One region of the Isoptericola maris genome, then DNA from elsewhere that is predicted to be linked to it. Evidence: predicted binding sites of a transcription regulator. Region 1 holds the regulator's gene; the other holds the start of a gene.
The links. Region 1 encodes HrcA, which represses chaperone genes, less so after heat shock. Its sites were predicted from a motif close to TTNGCACTCGNNNNNNNCGAGTGCNAA; they were not measured.

Region 1 (7,636 bases):
GGGGCCGATGTGGGCGAGGATCGCCCAGGTCCGCTCGTCGGGCTGCGAGAGCGGCCGAGGCCCGTAGTGCTGGTCGGGAGGCGGCGGGTTGTGGGTCATGCATCCATCCTGGCAGAGGGCGGTGCGGCTTCCCAGATGTCGGACGAACCGGACGCACCGGTGGCGTGCCCTGTCCGGCGGGCCGAGAGTGGTGCTGGCCCACCTATGAGGAGGAACGATGAGCGAGAACACGCCGAGGCCCCCCGGAGAGCCGGAGGACCCGTACGGCCAGCAGCCGCCGCCGGGTCAGCCGCCCCACCAGCCGTACCACCAGGAGCCTCACCAGCAGCCGGCCCAGCCGTACCAGCAGCCGATCGGCGAGCGGCCGGTCGGCGAGCCGCCCGCGGGCGACCCCCCGTTCTATGCCGGTGCGGCGTCGTCGGCGGCGGACGTGGCCCGCAACGACACCAAGGGATTCTTCGGGGCGCTGTTCGACTACTCGTTCATGAGCTACGTGACGCCCAAGGTCGTCAAGATCGTCTACGTCATCGTGACGGTGCTCATCGCGCTCGGCTGGCTGGTCGCGCTCGTGGCGGCGTTCAGCAACAGCGTGTGGGCGGGCATCGGGTTCCTGCTCTTCGGCTGGATCATCGCGCTGGTCTATCTCGCGATCGCCCGCATCACGCTCGAGTTCTACCTGGCCGTGGTGTCGATCTCCGAGAAGGTCAACCACTACGCCCGGCGTGACGGGATGCTGTGATCACGCCGTCACGAAGTCGATGAGCTCCTCGACCCGGCCCAGCAGGGCCGGGTCGAGGTCTCGGAAGTCCCGGACCGAGGCGAGGATCCGCTGCCACGCCCGGCCGACGTCCGCGGGGCCCGACGCCGGCCAGCCGAGCTCGCGCAGGATGCCGATCTTCCACTCGGTGCCGCGGTCGATCGCCGGCCACGCCGGCAGCCCGACCCGTGCCGGGCGCACCGCCTGCCAGACGTCGACGTAGGGGTGTCCCAGGACGAGCACCGTGCCAGGGCGGACGGTGCGTAGCGCGGCGTCCGCCAGCCGCTGCTCCTTCGCGCCGGGCACCAGGTGGTCGACCAGCACCCCGACACGGCGCTCCGGGGAGGGGCCGAACTCCGCCAGGGCGTCGGCCAGGTTGTCCACCCCGTCGAGCATCTCCACGACCACGCCCTCGACGCGCAGGTCGTCGCCCCAGACCTTCTCGACGAGCTCCGCGTCGTGCTTGCCCTCCACCCAGATGCGTGAGCCGCGGGCGACCCGTGCCCGCGCGCCGTGGACGGCGACCGACCCGGAGGCGGTCCGGGCCGGTGGGGCGGGTGCCCGCGACGTCACGGGCGCGGTGAGCTCGACCGGCTGCCCGTCGACCCAGAATCCCGGCCCCAGGGGGAACGAGCGGGTCTTGCCGCGCCGGTCCTCGAGCACCACCAGGTGCATCCCGCCGGACTTCTCCACGCGGACGACGGCGCCCACCCAGCCGGTCTGCACCTCCTCGACCACCAGGCCGGGCTCGGCTGCCTGGGGTCGTGACGCGGGTCGTCGGCGATGGTGCGCCGACCCGTCGGGGGTGCCCGCCACGCGGGTCGAGGCGGTGGCGAGGACGTCGGATCCGTAGCGGTCGTGCACGCAGGCGAGCCTAGGCAGCGGTCGCGGCCGCGGCGGTGACCGACACCCCGTCACCGTCAAGTAGTGCCTCCGGTGGTGGCGAAGTGGCCCGCGGGCACTCCTGGACGGCAGGCGGCCCTACTTCGCGGTGTGCGAGTCCCTGTGAGAGTCGGTGCGGGCGACGACGGCCGCCTCCGTGCGGGAGGCGACACCGAGCTTGCGCAGGATCGCCGAGACGTGCACCGACGCCGTCTTGCGCGAGATGTACAGCCGCTCGGCGATCTCGCCGTTGGTCAGCCCTTCCGCGACGAGGCCGAGCACCTGGCGCTCGCGGTCGGTCAGGCCGCCGAGGCCGGACCGGGAGCCCTGACGCGGCGCACGTCGAGGGACGGCGGGCCCTGCGTCGTCGAGCAGGGCGAGGGCCCGGTCCCGCACGTAGCCTGCACCGATCGCCTCGGCCGCCTCGACGGCGGCGGTCAGGAGGCCGCGGGCCCCCGCCGTGTCGCCGCCGTCGAGCCGTGCGCGGCCGTCGCGCCACAGGGCGTAGGGCCGTAGATGAGCCGGCGCGCCGTCGTCGGGGCCGAGGTCAGCGACGGCCGACCAGGGCCCCTCGCCGAGCTCGGCGTCGAACACCGCCTCCCACACCGGGTGGGTGGGCCACACGGCGCACCGCTCCAGTGCGTCGCGATAGGGCACGACGTCGACGTCCCGGCCCTCGTCGCGGGCGCGGGCCAGCACTCGTCCGGCCACCCCGAGCAACGAGAGGGCGTACGGGATGGCGCCATCGTGGTGGTCGGTGACGATGCCGACGAGGTCCAGTGCGTCGTCGAGGTCGTCGCGCACGAGGGCCAGCTCGGCCAGCGTGGTGCGGATCCGGTAGCGGACCTGCGTCTCGATGCGCTCGTGGCGCATCCACACCGGACGGTGGCGGGGGGCCATCGCCAACGCCCCGTCGACGTCACCGCGCCACAGGGTCAGCCACGTCCACCGTTCGGCGAGGTACACGGCGAACGTGCTGGGCTCGACCTGGGTCGTGGCCTGCTCGTACCAGGCGTCGGCCTCGCTCCACCGGCCCATCATGACGAGGGCCTCGGCCACGTTCCCCTCGAGCATGGTGCGGCTGACCATGCCCGCACCTCTGCGGCGGGCACGGTCGGCGCCCTCCGCCGCGAGCCGGAGCGCGTCGGCGTACCGGCCGAGCTGGATGAAGGCGTCCGAACCGTTCGTGAAGTACCGACTGACGGCGTGCCAGTCGTCCCCGGCCAGGTCGCGGGCCGCCACGAGCTCGTCGACCGCGACCAGGTCGCCGGTGTTGATCCGGGCCACGGCGCGGGTGTTGTGCAGGATCGACGCGGTGACCGCGTCGCCCGACGCCGTCGCCACCTCGAGACCGCGCGTCGCGGCGTCGATCGCCTCGTCGGCCCGGCCGGCGAGCATCGCGGTGCGTGCCTGCGCGCGCAGCAGCCACAGCCGGGTGTCCGCGTCGTCGGCAGGGGCGATCTCGAGCGCCTCGGACAGCAGGTCCTGGCCGGCGGGGTCGCCGGTGCGCAGCGAGTACAGGGCCACCTGGCCGAGGGCCTGTGCACGTCCGCCAGGGTCGCGGGCCGGCCACTCGACGAGCGCCTGACGGCCGAGCGTCAGTGCGCGGTCGGCACGGGTCGCGAGCTGCTGCGTGTCGGCGACCCGCAGCAGCAGTTCGTGGTGGGTGGTGCCGGTGACGGCCTCGGCGTCCTCGACGAGCTCCCAGAGCTCCAGGGCTCGTTCGCCGAGTGCCGCCGCCGTGGAGACCGCGGCGTCGTGCCCGGCGGCCGCGTGGGCGGTGACCGCGGCGGCGAGCGCCTTGCCGGGGACCCGGGCCCGCCACCAGTGGTCCGCGATCTCGGCGAGCCGAGGCACGGTCCGGGGGCCGCTCGCGAGCGTCTGCGCGTACCCGGTGTGCAGGCGACGGCGCTCGGTCGGCAGGAGCTCCGCGTCGACGGCCTCCTGCATGAGCGCGTGGCGGAACCGGTAGCCGTCCGGCTCGGCGAGCAGCACGAGGGCGTCCACGGCCTCGCGTGCGGCAGGCTCGGCGGCGGCGAGCGCGTCGTCGCCCAGCACGCCGGCGAGGACGTCGTGGGTGGCCCGTGCGCCGGCGGCCGCGACGAGTCGGCAGAACTCCTGCGCCCCGGCCGAGAGCTGGGAGTAGCGCAGCAGCAGCACGTCGCGCAGGGAGGTCGGCATCTCCGCGTCGAGGCAGCGGGCGAGCTCCTCGACGTAGAAGGGCACACCCTCGGAGCGTTCGACGAGATCCGCCAGGGCGGTGGTGTCGAGCGCGACGGGGCTGCCGCCGTCGGGCACCGTCCGGGCGAGCTCGGCGACCTCGGCCGCACCGAGGCGCGGGACCTCGACCCGGGTGACGAGCCGCGCCCGGTCCAGCTCGGCGAGGGTGGTGCGCAGCGGGTGCCGGCGGCCGACGTCGTCGCTGCGGTAGGTGGCCACCAGGCACAGGGCGGTGGTGCGTGCCGCGCGGGCCAGGCGGGACACGACGGCGCGGGTGACGTCGTCGGACCAGTGCAGGTCCTCGACGACGACGAGGACCGGCCGCTCGGTGGCGAGCGTCGTGAGGAGGTCGGCCAGCACGTCGGGTGCGCGCCCGGTGCCGACGTCGGGGCGGACGTCGACGAGCCCGGGCAGGACGGCGCCGAGCGCGTCCGCGGCCGGGCCGGCGGCGGCGAGGGCGTCGGCGGGCCCCAGGGCGGCGACGACCTCGCGCAGCACGCCTTCGACGCCCGCGTAGGGGACCGGGCCGGAGCCCGAGTCGGCGCACTGTCCGCGCACGACGAGGACGTCGTCGCCGACGGCGGCGAGCAGCTCGGTGACCAGGCGGGTCTTGCCGATCCCCGCCTCGCCCGACAGCAGCACCGTGTCGCCCTGGCCGTGCCGGGCCGACGACAGGGTGCCGCGCAGCGTGCCGAGCTGGTCGGCGCGGCCCACCAGCGGAGAGGGTTCGAGGCTCACCTGGTCATCGTGCCAGGTGGCGGCGTGGTCGCCCCGGACCGGGGGGCACGGTGGTGCTCACGCCGTGCGGCGCCACAGCAGCGTGAGGCGGTGACGGTCCGCCCGAGGCTTCCGTCGCCCCGTGGCGCGCTCCGGCTCTGCGGTGCGGCGCTCGCGTGCCTGACGCACCTGCTCGGCACGTCGGGCGAGCTCGGACTCCTGGCGGCGGTAGAGGGTGTGGTGCTCGATCGGGTGCATGATCGCCTCCGTGACTGTCGTGCCGGGCCGGGTGACCCGTCATCGACCAGCCTCGACGGGTGAGGCAGGCGCGTGGATCGGGCAGGTGCCCGGTTCTCGGCGCACCGCAAGGCCCTCGAGCGGTCTGAGGTACCTCACCGGGCCGGTGGGCGGCACTCGTGGTTCTGTCCGTCGGGACGCGTAGGATGGCACTCAACGATCGAGAGTGCTAAAGGTACGGCCACGCACGAACGCCAGGGTGCTCGGCGGAGGGAGGCGCAGGAGAGTGAGCGAGGAACGTCGTCTCGAGGTGCTGCGCGCCATCGTGGAGGACTACGTCACGACGCGGGAGCCCGTGGGCTCGCGCGTGCTGACGGAGCGCCACCGCCTGGGTGTCTCGCCCGCCACGATCCGCAACGACATGGCGGCGCTCGAGGAGGAGGGCTACATCGCCCAGCCGCACACGTCGGCCGGGCGCGTGCCCACCGACGCCGGCTACCGGCTCTTCGTCGACCGCCTCGCCGAGGTGCGGCCCCTGACGATCCCGCAGAAGCGCGCCATCGAGACGTTCCTGTCCGAGGCCGTCGACCTCGACGACGTCCTCGTGCGGGCCGGGCGGCTGATCGCCCAGCTCACCGGGCAGGTCGCCGTGGTGCAGTACCCGTCGCTGCGGCGGTCGGGCCTGCGCCACCTCGAGATCGTCCCCGTGGGGGAGGGACGCCTGCTCGTCGTCGTCATCACGGACACGGGCCGGGTCGAGCAGCGCTTCTGCGAGCTGCCCGGCACCTCCGACGGCGGGAGCCCGCTGGCCGAGGCGACGCTGGCCGAGCTGCGCGCCCGGTTCAACGCCGCGGCGGCCGGCAAACGGCTCGCGGACCTCCCCGTGGCGTTCGCCGCCGTGGTGGAGGCCGTCGGCCCGGACCTGGCGGGTGTCGCCGGTGCCGTGGCCGACCTGGTGGTCGACACCCTCGGCCAGGAGAACGAGGAACGGATCGTGCTCGCGGGCACGGCGAACCTCGCCCGCTCCGAGGCGACCTTCGAGCAAGGGCTGAGCCCTGTGCTGGAGGCGCTCGAGGAGCAGGTCATCCTGCTGGGGCTGCTCACCGAGATGTCGAGCGACGGCGTCGGTGTGCGGATCGGTCACGAGAACCGGCTGGACGGCCTCACCGAGGCATCCGTCGTCGTCTCCGACTACGGGTCGGGCGGCGACCCCGTCGCGTCCCTCGGCTCGATCGGCCCGACCCGCATGGACTATCCCGGCACGATCGCCTCGGTGCACGCCGTGGCCCGCTACCTCTCCCGCGTGCTGCCGAGCTGAGCCACGCGGAAACCCTGACCAGACCGCGTACGTCACCGAAGAGAGAACTGTGACCGACTACTACGAGATCCTGGGCGTCGAGCGCGACGCCTCTCCCGAGCAGATCAAGAAGGCATACCGCAAGCTCGCTCGCGAGCTGCACCCGGACGTCGCCGGGGCTGCCGGCGAGGAGAAGTTCAAGGACGTCGCCCGCGCGTACGAGGTGCTGTCGAACCGCGAGAAGCGCGAGCAGTACGACCTCGGCGTGGACCCGACCGCGCCGGGCGGGGGCGCCGGCGGCGGCTTTGGCCAGGGCTTTGGCTTCCAGGACATCTTCGAGACGTTCTTCGGCGGTGGCCAGGCCTCCGGCCCGGTACCGCGCGCGCGCCGCGGCCAGGACGCGCTGGTACGCATGGACATCGACCTCGTCGAGGCCACGTTCGGCGCCAAGCGTGAGCTCCAGGTCGACACGGCCGTCGTCTGCGGCACCTGTGGCGGCAACGGCTGCCGGCCCGGCACCGACGTGCGCACCTGCGAGGTGTGTCACGGCCGCGGCAACGTCCAGCGCGTGGCCCGGTCCTTCCTCGGGCAGGTCATGACCACGGCGCCGTGCGCCGCCTGCCAGGGCTTCGGCACGGTCATCCCCGAGCCGTGCGCCGAGTGCTCCGGCGACGGTCGCGTGCGCTCGCGCCGCAGCCTGACGGTCAACGTCCCGGCCGGCGTCGACACCGGCACGCGGATCAAGCTGACGTCCCAGGGGGAGGTCGGCCCGGGCGGCGGTCCCGCCGGCGACCTGTACGTCGAGATCCGCGAGCGGGCGCACGACGTCTTCGTCCGCCGCGGCGACGACCTGCACTGCACCCTGCCCGTGCCCATGACGGCGGCGGCGCTCGGGACGGTCCTCGAGCTCGACACCCTCGACGGTGCCGAGGAGATCGACCTGCGCCCGGGCACCCAGCCGGGCCAGATCATCACCCTCAAGGGTCTCGGCGTCGGGCACCTGCACGGCAACGGCCGGGGCGACCTGAACATCCACGTCGAGGTGCAGGTGCCCACGGAGCTGAGCGAGGAGCAGTCTGCGCTGCTGCACCAGCTCGCCGGCCTGCGCGGTGAGGAGCGGCCCGAGCCACGGCTCGTCGCGGCGCACCCGGGTGTGTTCTCCCGCCTCAAGGACAAGCTGAGCGGCCGCTGAGGTGAGCGCGCCCGTCTTCCTCTCGGCGGACGACCTGAGCAGGGTCGCACCGGGCGAGGTCTACGTCCTGGGCGGTGACGAGGGCCGCCACGCCGGAGTCGTGCAGCGCCGCGGACCCGGCGAGACCCTCGACGTGGTCGACGGCGGCGGGACCCGGTTGCGCGGCGTCGTCGAGTCGGTCGACGGTACCGACGTCCGCCTGCGGGTGGCCGAGCGTGCCACCGAGCCGGCACCCGGCGTCGTCCTCACGCTCGTCCAGGCGCTCGCCAAGGGCGACCGCGACCAGCTCGCGGTCGAGGCGGCCGTGGAGGTCGGGGCCGACGCCGTCGTGCCG
Region 2 (7,636 bases), on a different contig from region 1:
CGTCCCAGAACGGGTGCTCCGGCCGCTCGAGCATGTCGCGCACCACGACGAGCCACCGCGACCCGCCGGTCGGCCGCATGCCCTCCGGGACGTCGTCCCAGAAGGTGGTGCGCAGCAGGTTGCGCCACACCGCGTTGAAGTAGGCGGCGGCCGACGAGTCCGTCTCCGTCGTGTAGTCCCAGCCGGCGAGCAGCTGCTGGCCGTCCGCGTCGTACGGGTCGTCGATCTCGACGTCGAGCAGGGCGGGCACCAGCGCTGCGGCGAACGGCGACCAGTCGTCGTTCTGCAGGTTGTTCATGTCCTCGACCGAGAAAGGCCGCCCGGCCGCGACCTGCTGCGTGATCAGCTCGCGGATGCGCTCGGAGCGGAAGCCGTGGTCCCAGTCCTTCGACAGGTCCGGTCCGACGCCGTGGGGCAGCACCGCCTGGTTGGCCGCGACGATGAACCCCTCCTCGGGATCCAGCGACCGCGGCATCTCCTCCGCGTCGACCCAGCCGCGCCAGTCGTACCGGGGGTCCCAGCCGGGTCGCGGCCAGGTGCCGTCGGCCGGCACCGGTCCGGAGACCCGCTTCCGCTCCGGGATGCGGCCCGGCGCCTGGTAGCCGATGTGCCCGTCGGTCGTGGCGAACACGATGTTCTGGGCGGGCACGTCGAACATCGCGGCCGCCTCCTGGACGTCCTCGGCGTCGGCCGCGGCGGCCATCGCGAAGATGGCGTCCGCCGTCCGGCCCGGCTCGAGGGCGGTCCAGGCCAGCGAGACCGCGTACTCGCCGAAGTCGGTGCCCACCTCGGTCGGGGAGCCGACGACGGCGCCCACGTCGAGCACCGAGGACACCACCGGACCGTGGTCGGTCGAGCGCACCTCCAGCTCGATCGGGTCCGCTCCCGCGACACGGATCGTCTCGGTGCGCGACTCCATGGGCACCCATTCCTCGGCGTCCGCGTCGCGCAGCCACGTGTCGTCGCGCACGCGTTCGACGAAGAAGTCCGTCACGTCGGCGCCCATGTTCGTCAGTCCCCAGGCGAGCTCGGCGTTGTGCCCGATGATCACGCCCGGGAATCCCGCGAACGAGAACCCCGACACGTCGAACGGGCAGTCCGCCGAGACCTGCTCGCAGTGCAGGCCCACCTGGGACCACAGGCTCGGCACGTCCAGCGCGAGGTGCGGGTCGTTGGCGAGGATCGGCAAGCCGGAGGCGGTGAGGTCACCGGAGACCACCCAGGAGTTCGACCCGGCGCCGTCGCCGGTACCGACGAGGACGGGTACGGCGTCGAGCGCTGCAGCGGCCGACGAGACGGCGCCGCCGAGCGCGTCGCCGCGCCAGGCGACGTCCGCCGGCGCGGTGCGCGAGCCCTTGCGCCCGTCGTCCTCGACGAGGTCGCTCTCCGCCAGGATCGGGGTGTTACCGCCCTCGACGAAGCTCGGGAAGAGCTCGTCCACGAGCTCGACGTCCTCCAGCGCGCCGTACGCGAGCGCCCGGTCGAGCTCGTCGTCGTAGTTGCCGCGCAGGTCCCAGGCCATCGCCTTGAGCCAGGCGAGGGAGTCGACCGGGTCCCAGGGCGCGGGTGTCGCGACGTCGACCGTGGCACCGAGCACGGTGTACTCGAGGGCGATCTCGTCCGTGCTGCGGTCGGCGAGGTAGGCGTTGACGCCCTGCGCGTACGCCTGCAGGTAGCCGCGCGACTCCGGGGAGATGAGGTTCCACTCCTCCTCGGCCACCTCGCGCCAGCCGAAGGTGCGGATGACCTTGTCCGCGTCGATCGCGGTGGGGACGTCGCCGACGAGCTCGGCGAGCCGCCCCGACGTCACGTGCCGGCGGTAGTCCATCTCGAAGAACCGGTCCTGGGCGTGCAGGTACCCCTGCGCGGCGAAGAGGTCCTCCGCGGTCGATGCGTACACCTGCGGCACGCCCTGCTCGTCGCGGTGCACCGTGACCTCGCCGGCGAGCCCGGGCACGTTCTGCGTCCCGGAGGTCTCCGGCAGCGGCTTGCGGACCGTGACGACGGTGAAGGTCACGGTCGCGACGAGGGCGAGCGCCACGACCACCGCGATCCCCACCACTCCTCGCCGCAGGCGGGAGCGGGGCCCGGGGACGGGCTCTTCCTCGCCTGCGTCCTCGGGCGGTCGGGTCTCGTCGGGTTCGTTCGCTGAGGGGAGGTCGCTCGCTGACACGCAGGCGAGACTACCGTCCGCGTATGATTGGCACTCGCATCATCTGAGTGCCAGCCCGACGAGGAGAACCCGTGCCCACCTACGCCTACCGGTGCGCCGACTGCGGCCACGCCTTCGACATCCACCAGGCGTTCACCGACGACTCGCTGACGGTCTGCCCGGAGTGCTCCGGGCGGCTGCGCAAGCAGTACGGCTCGGTGGGCGTGACCTTCAAGGGTTCCGGCTTCTACCGGACCGACTCGCGCAACGGGTCGAAGAGCTCGGGCGGCTCGTCGTCCGGCACCTCCGGCTCGTCCGACAAGAAGTCCGGCGGCTCCGACAAGGGCTCCTCGACCTCGGGCTCGTCGGGCTCCGGCTCGTCGGGGTCCTCGGGCTCGTCGGGTTCTTCGGGGTCGGGCTCCTCGGGCGCGTCCAAGGCCGCCTCCGCCTGACGCGGGCACCCGAGGCCACCCCCAGGTGGAGGCGGTCCACCGGCGCACGACGGCGACCGCACCGGCCGCGCCGCGCGCCCTAGCGTGCCCGGCATGGAGCCCTCCACCACGTCCCGCCTGGCCCGCCACGCGCGGACGGTCGCCTGGCGCAGCCGGTTCGTCGTCGCCGCCCTGTGCTGCGGCCTGGCCGCCGGCGTGACCGTCCACGCGATGCGGCCCGAGCCCCCGGCCACCCGCGAGGTGGTCGTCGCTGCCCGCGCGCTGCCGGCGGGCACCACCCTGCGCGCGGGCGACCTCACCACGCTGACGGTGGCGGCCGAGCTCGCGCCGGACGGGCTGCTGACCGACCCGGCCGACGCCGTCGGCCGCTCCCCTGCCGTCACCCTCGCCGCGGGCGTCCCGGTGCACGCCGACCTGGTCGCCGGGGGCGGGATGGCCGAGCGGGCGCCCGACGGCACCGTCGTCGTCGGCGTCCGGCTCACCGAGGCCACGTGGCTGCGCCCCGGCGACCGCGTCGACCTGCTCTCCACCGACGACGACGCCGACCGCCTCGCCCGGCGTGCGCTCGTCCTGCCAGGGCTCCCGGCCGACGACGGCGCGGCCAGCACGGGCGGTCTGCTCGGCTCGGCCGCACCCGCCGGCCAGGACTCCGCCGTGACCCTCGTGGCCGTCGACCCGGACGAGGCCGCCGACGTCTCCGCTGGCGCGACGTGGGGCACGATCGCCGCCGTGCTCGTACCCTGAGACACGGCAGGGGCGACACGCGCTCCCCTTCTCGAGAGGACGGGAACATGCTGGCTGGTTTCAAGACGTTCATCATGCGGGGCAACGTGGTCGACCTCGCCGTCGGCATCGTCATCGGTGGCGCGTTCGCCCTGGTGATCACCGGGCTGATGGACGGGATCCTCAACCCGCTCATCGCGGCGATCTTCGGCCAGCCGGACATCTCCGGGGTCGGGACCTTCGAGCTCAACGGAGCGGCGTTCAGCATCGGCCTCTTCCTGCAGGCGGTGCTGAACTTCCTCATCGTGGCAGCGGCCCTGTACTTCTTCGTCGTGCTGCCGATGAACACCTACGCCGAGCGTCGCCGCCGGGTCGACGACGAGGTCGCCGAGGAGCCCGAGGCGGACCTCGCTCTGCTCACCGAGATCCGCGACCTGCTCGCCGAGCAGGCCCGCCGGCCCTGACACCGCCCGCCCGGTCCGGGTCGGCCCGCCGGGGCGCGTCACCAGTGCGGTGGCACGTCCCGGCGCAGGCGGTCGTCGTTGGACTCGTGACCGCCCTCGTCGTCGGCGGTGACGCCCCAGACGGTCTCGCGCTCGGCGCCCCGCCGCACCGCACGCCGCGGGCCACGACGCCGACCGGTGGCAGGTGCGTCCGGCGTGCCGGCGCTGTCCGCGGTGGGAGGTTCTTCGGAGGACGTCACTCCCCCATTGTCTCCCGGGGATCCTTGACGACCTCGTCAGGCTCGTCGTCGGCCATCACGGGCACCACGACCTCGGGCGGGACCGGCACGCCACCGGGGGTGCCGACCCGCTCGTCGCGGACCTGCTGCACCAGCCGTCGCACGCGGTCCGCCTCGCCCTCCGGGTCCAGGAACGCCGCCGCGGACCACACCTGCGCGACGGTCCAGCCGAGCCCTTCGAGCCGCTGGGCCAGCTGCCGGTCCCGCACCCGCACGGACGGCTCGGCCACGTACTGCGCGTCGTCGGTCAGCACCGCCACGAGCAGCTCGCCCGGCAGGTCGGGATGGCCCACCACGAGCGGGATCCGGTCACCGTCGCCGGTGCCGTAGTCCGTCTCGACGAGGTACCCCAGCCGCCACAGCCGCTCGCCCAGGTCCATGAGGAGCCTGTCCGGGACGCGGCCCGCGTCGATCCCGTTGCCGAGCTCCACCTGGTCCGCCACGCCCGAGCGTCGCTCGGCGAGCTCGAGGACGTCCCGCAGCAGCCCCGGCCCGGCGCCACGCAGACGGTCGGGGTCGAGAGCCTCGGCCGGGAAGCAGGACACCACGTGCAGGCGACGGCGTGTCGCGCCGAGCGCACCGAGCAGCATCGCCGCTCCGCCGTCGTCCCCGAGGACGCCGAACCGGTGCAGCACACGGCCGTGCGGCGTCCGGCCGAAGCCGAGCGAGAGCAGGATCGTGTCGCGCGAGAGCCCGGCCACGCCGGTGATGTCGGCGACGACGACGGGCTCGGCACGTCGCCCGGAGAAGAACGGGGCCAGCGCAGGGTTGGCGCGCACCTCTGCCAGCAGCGCGTCGCGGATGCGGTCCGCGTGCGCGGCCGTCACCGTGACGATCCCGAGCGTCTCCTCGGGGCGGGTCAGCGCATGCTCGATGGACACCTCGACGACGCGGTCCACCTCGGCTCGTGTGCTCTCGACGGACCCGGACGTCGGGTCGGGCATCCCCGTGCCGTCGACGACGTCGAGCTGGACGAGCGCCTCCGGCCGCGGCAGCGGAGCCGGCCGCAGCAGACCCTCGTATCCGTGGGCCGCCAGCAGGCGGGTCAGCTCGGGGTCGCGGCGGTTCTCCCGCGGCTGCAGCGTCACCGTGGGCAGCAGCTGGGACAGCTCGCGCACGCTGGTGCCCGACGCCGTGCGCGGGTCACCGACGACGACCACCTGCCGGCCACGAGCCAGGCAGGTGACGACGACCTCGATCGGCACGTGCTGGACCGCGTCGAGCACCACGAGGTCGACCGTGCGGTGGGTGGGCAGCAGGTGAGGCACCAGCGTGGGGGTCGCCAGGACCACGGGCCGCAACCGCCGGGCCACGTCGCCGTACCTCTCGACGAGCTCGCGCAGCGACGCCATCCGGCCCTCGATGAGCTCGGCGAACAGCGCCTCGGACCCGGCGCGGTCCTCCCGCATCGCCGCACCCAGGTGCGCGCGGGCGGCCACCCTGGCCGGCTGCGAGAGAGCGGCGAGGTGCCGGGCGTCCAGGTCTCGGAAGCGGCGCGCCAGCGCGTCGAGCCCGGCGCCGTCCTGGCCCGCGAGGGTCGGGTCGCCACCGAGGATCTGCTCGAACACGCTGGTCCACCACGCGAGGTCCAGCTCGGCGGCCACCTGGTCGGCGTCGACGCGGCGCGAGGTCAGGTCGTCGATCAGCTCGCCGAGACCTGCCTCGCGGGCTCGGCGGAGCAGGTTCGTGCGCTCGGGCAGCGTCTCCAGCGCCTGGGGGTCCAGGGCGAGCTGGTGCAGCCGCTCCGCGAGCGCGTCGAGGTCCAGGTCGAGCAGCTGCGCACCGTGCACCGTCGGTCCCAGCACCGGCTCGAGGGCGACGAGGTCGATGCGCACCGCCTCGTACGTGTCCTCGATGGTGGCCAGCCCCTCGGGAAGCGTCGGCCACCCGCCGCGCGGCGAGTGCTCGGCCCAGACGTCGCGCTGCTCGGCCACCTCGATGAGCGCCGAGTGGAGGTTCGGCACCCGGACACCCGGACGGACCATGTCCCGCGCGCGCTTGCGCAGCCGCCGGCGCGTGAACCAGCCCATCTCCACGCCGTGCTCGCTGCGCCACCGACGCGTCGCCGTCGCCTGCACCAGGTCCGTCGCGGTGCGCTCGAACACCATCGGGTGGAACACGTCGAGCGTGCTGCGCATGCCCGCGAGCATCGCGAGCTGCGTACCCCACGCGTTGATCGTGGTCGGCGCCTCCAGGCCCGTCACCTCGCCGGTGTACGCGATCTGACGGCGGAGCTGCGGCAGCGTCGCCTCCTTGAGCCGCCGCACGCGCGCCAGGGCGTCGCGCGCCTCGTCCATCGTCGTCAGGTGGGCGCCGAACCACGCCGTCGAGGACGGCCGCAGCGTGAACGCGCCCAGCGCGGCCGCACGCTCCAGCTCGCCCGCGACCCGCCGTCGGGCGTCACCGTCCAGGGCAACCGCCGTGCGGGCGTCCAGCCGCACCGACGTCGACGGCGCGGGCCGCTCCGAGGTGAGGCGCGCCAGCTCCTGCAGCGCGTCGTACGCGGACACCGCCCACGGCTCGCGGCGGGCGTGCAGGGCGTCGATGTAGCCCGTGAGCTGCGACCGCGCACCGATCAGGGCGTCGCGCACCTGCGCCGCTGCCGAGGCGTCGACGGCCTCCGGCTCCGTCGCCATCGCGGCGAGGAGGCGCTCCGCCATGTCCTCGCGCCAGGTCTGGCGCGGCGTGACGTCCAACGAGAGGCCCTCGAGCCCCAGCTCTTCCAGGCGCTGCGCCAGCCGGTCGGCGGCGCGGCGGTGACCCGTCACGTACAGCACCGAGCGTCCGGCGGCGGCCGCCTCCGTGACCACCGCGGCGACCGTCCCCGCGACGTCGGACCCGAGCGGCGCGTCCACGAAGAAGTGCTGCCCCGTGCCCAGCGCGTCCACGACGTGACGCTGGTAGGGGTCCAGGTCGCCCACGCCGCGCTCGCGTGCCGGGTCCGCGTCACCACGGCGGGGCGCGGGCAGCTCGGCGGTGGAGACGCGCGCGATCGCCTGGTCCGCTCCCGCGAGCGCCGCGACCAGCTCGTGCCGGCCCAGCGCCGGGGAGACCTCGTCGAGGTCGTCGACCAGCGCCTGACCCGGATGGACGAAGGTGCCGACCAGGACGCGCTGCTCCCAGCGGAAGTCGGCGAGGTGCTCGGCCCCGAGCGCGGCGACCCGGTCGAGGACGTCGTCGGGGTCGAACCCGGCCGCCGTGAAGGACGCCTGCGCGAGCGCGCCGAGATCGTCCTGGACGCCGCGGGCACGCAGGGTGCGCGCCAGGACCGGGTTGATCTCCGCCGTCGGCCCCAGCGTCAGATCGTAGTCGGTCTCGCCGTCACCCCGGGGCGCCAGCGTCACCGGGCGCAGCAGGATGGGCACGTGGACCGTCCGTGTGCCCGGCGTGACCTCGTCGGGCGGGGTCGGGCGACGAGCCGGGCGGCTCTGCCGGCGCGCGACGCTCACCACGGGGATCGACGTCGTCACCGCGGGCGTCGTGTCGGCGGTCGCGCCGTCGGCGACCGCCACGTCGCCCCGCGCGGCGCGGGCGGCATCCGCCGGGGACGCGACGGTGGCGACGTCG

Region 2: ACH5HR_RS10975 (FmdB family zinc ribbon protein) is a predicted target of HrcA. The motif match lies at 2,201-2,227, and genes of this name have one in related genera.

What each region holds. Positions count from the first base shown of each region.
Region 1 is NZ_JBLUNY010000001.1:645,742-653,377, reverse strand. It holds gene ACH5HR_RS03295 (DUF4870 domain-containing protein) at 1-99, opposite strand, end outside; gene ACH5HR_RS03290 (DUF4282 domain-containing protein) at 218-739, shown strand; gene ACH5HR_RS03285 (DUF3097 domain-containing protein) at 740-1,621, opposite strand; gene ACH5HR_RS03280 (helix-turn-helix transcriptional regulator) at 1,739-4,597, opposite strand; gene ACH5HR_RS03275 (hypothetical protein) at 4,655-4,834, opposite strand; gene hrcA (heat-inducible transcriptional repressor HrcA) at 5,100-6,131, shown strand; gene dnaJ (molecular chaperone DnaJ) at 6,181-7,302, shown strand; gene ACH5HR_RS03260 (16S rRNA (uracil(1498)-N(3))-methyltransferase) at 7,304-7,636, shown strand, end outside.
Region 2 is NZ_JBLUNY010000006.1:169,432-177,067, forward strand. It holds gene ACH5HR_RS10970 (penicillin acylase family protein) at 1-2,062, opposite strand, end outside; gene ACH5HR_RS10975 (FmdB family zinc ribbon protein) at 2,245-2,604, shown strand; gene cpaB (Flp pilus assembly protein CpaB) at 2,698-3,348, shown strand; gene mscL (large conductance mechanosensitive channel protein MscL) at 3,396-3,791, shown strand; gene ACH5HR_RS10990 (hypothetical protein) at 3,830-4,030, opposite strand; gene ACH5HR_RS10995 (PDDEXK-like endonuclease domain-containing protein) at 4,027-7,636, opposite strand, start outside.